2 regions of the Streptomyces sp. NPDC050759 genome follow, and region 1 is predicted to be linked to the other one. Evidence: riboswitches for the same ligand, from Rfam matches in the RefSeq annotation. Region 1 holds a riboswitch; the other holds the start of a gene.

What was found. Region 1 has a riboswitch for ZMP and ZTP ahead of ACIBJB_RS10810 (bifunctional 5,10-methylenetetrahydrofolate dehydrogenase/5,10-methenyltetrahydrofolate cyclohydrolase). Riboswitches for the same ligand answer to the same signal wherever they lie in the genome.
Region 2: another riboswitch for ZMP and ZTP. It lies ahead of ACIBJB_RS37480 (glycine hydroxymethyltransferase); the one in region 1 lies ahead of ACIBJB_RS10810 (bifunctional 5,10-methylenetetrahydrofolate dehydrogenase/5,10-methenyltetrahydrofolate cyclohydrolase).

What each region holds. Positions count from the first base shown of each region.
Region 1 covers NZ_JBITGI010000003.1:194,528-196,900, reverse strand. Annotated here, with positions in the region: gene ACIBJB_RS10825 (nuclear transport factor 2 family protein) at 1-38, shown strand, start outside; gene ACIBJB_RS10820 (MarR family winged helix-turn-helix transcriptional regulator) at 62-589, opposite strand; gene ACIBJB_RS10815 (hypothetical protein) at 651-1,490, shown strand; ZMP/ZTP riboswitch at 1,517-1,599, shown strand; gene ACIBJB_RS10810 (bifunctional 5,10-methylenetetrahydrofolate dehydrogenase/5,10-methenyltetrahydrofolate cyclohydrolase) at 1,622-2,373, shown strand, end outside.
Region 2 covers NZ_JBITGI010000017.1:99,632-102,004, reverse strand. Annotated here, with positions in the region: gene ACIBJB_RS37480 (glycine hydroxymethyltransferase) at 1-1,265, opposite strand, end outside; ZMP/ZTP riboswitch at 1,307-1,396, opposite strand; gene ACIBJB_RS37475 (LLM class flavin-dependent oxidoreductase) at 1,507-2,358, opposite strand.

The DNA.
Region 1 (2,373 bases):
TCTCCGAGCAGATCATCATCGAGGCGTGGGACGAGTAGGAACCAGCGCCGGGAGGGCCCTGTCACATCACTGCTGACCTGGGCCTTCTCGGCTTTTCCGAAGAGGACTCGGCGGCCACGACCAGCTTCCGCAACAGGTCCGCGAGGGTTCGCCGCTCTGCCGGAGTGAGGGCCGAGAGCAGCGCGAGCTCACCCGCTTCCTCCGAGGCGACCTGCTGTTCGAACGCGGCGTGCCCGGCCTCGGTGAGCCGGACCCGAACCCGTCGCCTGTCGTCGTCCTCGTGCGTGCGGACGATCAGCCCGGCGTCCTCCAGCGGCGTCAGCCGGGCCGACAGGGCTCCCCGGGTCAGTCCGAGGTGGTCGGCGAGAAGCGAGGGGCTCCCGGTGTACGGCGGGCCGAGCCGGCGCAGGGTCAGCAGCACCTTGTACTGCCAGTTCCGCAGTCCGTCGGAGTCGAGGGTGTCGCGGCGGGCCTGGGAGGCATACCGGGCCAGGATGGCCAGCCGCGCGAAGATCGCCTCCTTGACGGGGTCCATCCCGTCGAGTTCCTTCGCCCACACCTCGACGTGCCGGTCGACCGAGTCCCGCATTACCCGCCCCCTGCAATAGTTTTCTTGTGGATGGTTTTTCGTCTGACTACCTTCCCCCGTCATGACGAACACCACGAGCACAACCGTCCAACTCGACGAACTCCTCGCCTCCGCCAACGAGTTGTCGCTGGCGGGACGGTGGGAGCGGGCACTGCGCCTCCTGGACGCGACGACCTGTGACACCGCCGGGGACCGCGCCCGGCTCGCTCTCGCGGCGGCCGAGGTCGCCCTGCAGAGCGACTGGTTCGGCGGTACGGACCTCACGGCCGGCCGTGCCGAGCACGCGGAGAAGGAGTCGACGGGCACCGACTGGGACCTGGCCTTCGTCCGGCTGCGGCACGACTACTTCCGGCTGCTGCGCGGCGAGGGCACCTTCCGGCCCGGCCCCGAGGGCAAGGACCCCGAGGCACTCGCCGGCCTGCGGCGCGACGCGCAGGACCTGCGCGAGGACGCCCCGGACGAGGTGCGGCGCGGCTGGGCCTCGATGTACCTGGGACTGATCGCCGACAACCTCTTCGCCGAACGCACGGCCGCCCCCGCCCACTACGAGGCCGCCCTGGGCGCCGGCGAGTCGGGCGGCGACGATCTGCTGGTCCGGGAGGCGCTGCGGCATCTCGGCGACCACGACCACGACGCCGGCGACCACGACAGTGCCCTGGAGCGCTGGCGGCGGGCCACCGCCCTGAGCGCCCGGGCGGGGATGGTCCCCGGTGTGCTCACCCAGCAGCTGCTCCTCGCGGTCCTGGCCCGCGACACGGGCGACGAGGCCGGGGCGACCGCGCTGGCACGGGAGATAGCCCGCTGGGCGGGGGCGATCGGCGCCGATCACGTCCACGCCCAGGCGGCCGGCTTCCTCGCGGGGGCCGATCCGACGGCTCCGCCGCAGGAGAGCGGGGCGTGACCGCCGTAGCGCGTCGGCTAACCTGAGGGACGGACCGTGACTGGCGCTGAGGTGGAGCACCACCGGGGAGCGGTCCGCACACTCGATGCCGTGCGCCTGGGCGATTCCGTCGATCGGCTCAGGAGTGGATCATGTCCCAGGCACGGCTCATGGACGGCACCGCGCTCGCCGGGCGCATCCTCGAGGAGACCGCCGAGCGGGCGGCCGACCTCACCGAGCGCACCGGACGGGCGCCCTGTCTCGCGACGGTGCTGGTGGGTGAGGATCCCGCCTCCGTCACCTACGTCCGTATGAAGCGCAACCGCTGCCGCAAGGCGGGTATCGCGTCGCGGCACGTGGAGCTGCCCGCGGCCACGACCACCGGGGAACTCGTCGGCACCCTGCGGGAGTTGTCGACCGACCCCACCGTGCACGGCATCCTGCTCCAGCACCCGATGGGCCCGCACATCGACGAGCGGGCGGCGTTCGAGGCGATCGCTCCGGAGAAGGACGTCGACGGCGTCACCTTCGCCTCCTTCGCGACGATGAGCTTCGGACTGCCGGGCTTCGTGTCGTGCACACCCGGCGGGATCATGCGGCTGCTCGACGAGTACGGCGTCGACCCGGCCGGCAAGCGGGCCGTGGTCGTGGGCCGCAGCGCGATCCTCGGCAAGCCGGCCGGCATGCTGCTGCTCGCCAGGGACGCCACGGTGACCTACTGCCACTCCCGTACGGCGGACCTGTCGGCGGCCGTACGGGAGGCGGACATCGTGGTCGCCGCGGTGGGCCGGCCCCGGCTGATCCGGGGCCAGGACATCAAGCCCGGCGCGGTCGTCGTGGACGCCGGGTACAACGCCGGGAACGTCGGTGACGTGGACTTCGACTCCGCGGTGGAGCGGGCCTC
Region 2 (2,373 bases), on a different contig from region 1:
GCGGTGCCCAGGCCACGGGTGGTCAGGGCGGGGGTGCCGATGCGGATGCCGGAGGTGTACCAGGCGCCGTTGGGGTCGGCCGGGATGGCATTGCGGTTGGTGACGATGCCCGACTCGAGCAGGGCGGCCTCGGCCTGGCGGCCGGTGAGGCCGTAGGAGGAGGCGACGTCGATCAGGTTGAGGTGGTTGTCGGTGCCGCCGGTGACCAGGGTGGCGCCGCGGCGCATCAGGCCCTCGGCCAGGGCGCGGGAGTTGTCGACGATCCGCTGGGCGTAGTCCTGGAAGGAGGGCTGACGTGCCTCGGCGAGGGCGACGGCCTTGGCGGCCATGACGTGCGGAAGCGGGCCGCCGAGGACCATCGGGCAGCCGCGGTCGACCTGGTCCTTGAGGGAGTCGTCGCACAGCACCATGCCACCGCGCGGGCCGCGCAGCGACTTGTGGGTGGTCGTGGTGACGATCTGGGCGTGCGGGACCGGGTCGAAGTCGCCGGTGAGGACCTTGCCGGCGACGAGTCCGGCGAAGTGCGCCATGTCGACCATCAGCGTGGCGCCGACCTCGTCGGCGATCTCCCGCATGATCCGGAAGTTCACCAGCCGGGGGTAGGCCGAGTAGCCGGCGACGATGATGAGCGGCTTGAACTCACGGGCCGAGGCGCGCAGCGCGTCGTAGTCGACCAGACCGGTGGAGGGGTCGGTGCCGTAGGAGCGCTGGTCGAACATCTTGCCGGAGATGTTGGGTCGGAAGCCGTGGGTGAGGTGGCCGCCGGCGTCCAGGGACATGCCGAGCATGCGCTGGTTGCCGAAGGCCTGGCGGAGCTCGGCCCAGTCGGCGTCGGAGAGCTCGTTGACCTGGCGGACGCCGGCCTTCTCCAGGGCGGGGACCTCGACACGCTGGGCGAGGACGGACCAGAAGGCGACGAGGTTGGCGTCGATGCCGGAGTGCGGCTGGACGTAGGCGTGCCGGGCGCCGAAGAGCTCCTTGGCGTGCTCGGCGGCCAGGGACTCGACCGTGTCGACGTTGCGACAGCCGGCGTAGAAGCGGCGGCCGACGGTGCCCTCGGCGTACTTGTCGCTGAACCAGTTGCCCATCGCGAGGAGGGTGGCCGGGGAGGCGTAGTTCTCGGAGGCGATCAGCTTGAGCATCTCGCGCTGGTCGTGGACCTCCTGGCCGATGGCGTCGGCGACGCGCGGCTCGACGGCGCGGATCACGTCGAGGGCGGCGCGGAAGGCCATGGACTCGGTGGACAGGGACTGCTGCTCTGACATGGCGGCCTCCGGGCTGCGTGGCTTGAAGCGGTCACGGATCACGGTTCGGCCCAGGCGCACGGCACTTGGTCACTCACAGGCCGCTCCCCGATGGTCCGTCCCATCCCAGCGCGCCAGTCACGGCCTGTCGGCCAGCCTACCGGGCACGCGGAACGGCCCCGGCGCGGCGTCCACCATGCGAGCGACGGCTTCGAGGCCGGGGAAGGGGCCCGGGGCCTCGAAGCCGGGGTGCTGCAGGACGTCAGAACAGTGCGTCGGCGAGGCGGTCGATCTGGTCGGCGTCGGAGGCCCAGCAGTAGAGCATCACCTCGTCGGCACCGATGCCGACATAGGCGTCGGCGGCCTCGCGGATCTGCCGCGGTGTGGTGAGCAGGCCGGCCTCCATGTATTCGACGTGGCCGCTGAAGGCGTAGTAGTCGCGGAGGTTGCGGCGGGCCCGGTCCAGGGTGTCGTCGGGGCCGAGCGCGACGTTCGCCTGGGCGACCAGGCGGGGGCGGCCGGGGCGGTCGTGTTTCTGCCAGGCCGTTTCGGCGGCGCGGAACAGGTTGGACATGAAGGAGGGCGGCAGGGCGGCGCCGAGGAAACCGTCGCCGAAGCGACCGACGCGTTCGAGGGCAGCGGGGGCGAAGCCGCCGAACAGTACCTCCGGGCCACCGGGGGTGGCGGGGGCGGGGCCGACGGGGCCGATGCCTTCGCCGTACGGCTCGCCGGACCAGGTGCGGCGCAGCAGGGTCATCTGTTCGTCGAGGCGGCGGCCTCGGCGGTGGAGGTCGGTGCCGGCGGCCAGGCAGTCGTCCTCGCGGCCTCCGACGCCGATGCCGAGCGTGAAGCGGCCGCCGGAGAGGCGGTCGAGGGTCGCGGTCTGCTTCGCGAGCAGGGCGGTGTTGTGGAGAGGTGCGAGCAGTACCTCGGTCTGGACGCGGATGCGGGACGTGGCACCGGCGAGGGTCGCAAGGGTGACGAGGGGCTCGGGGTTGTCGTAGACGAGGCGGTCGAGCAGGCCGAGGGTGCTGAAGGGGCTCGCGTCGGCGCGCCGGGCCCAGGTGAGCAGCTGGGCGGGGTCGTCGATGGGGAGGCCGAGGCCGATGTTCATGGGAGAGTCCTCCGG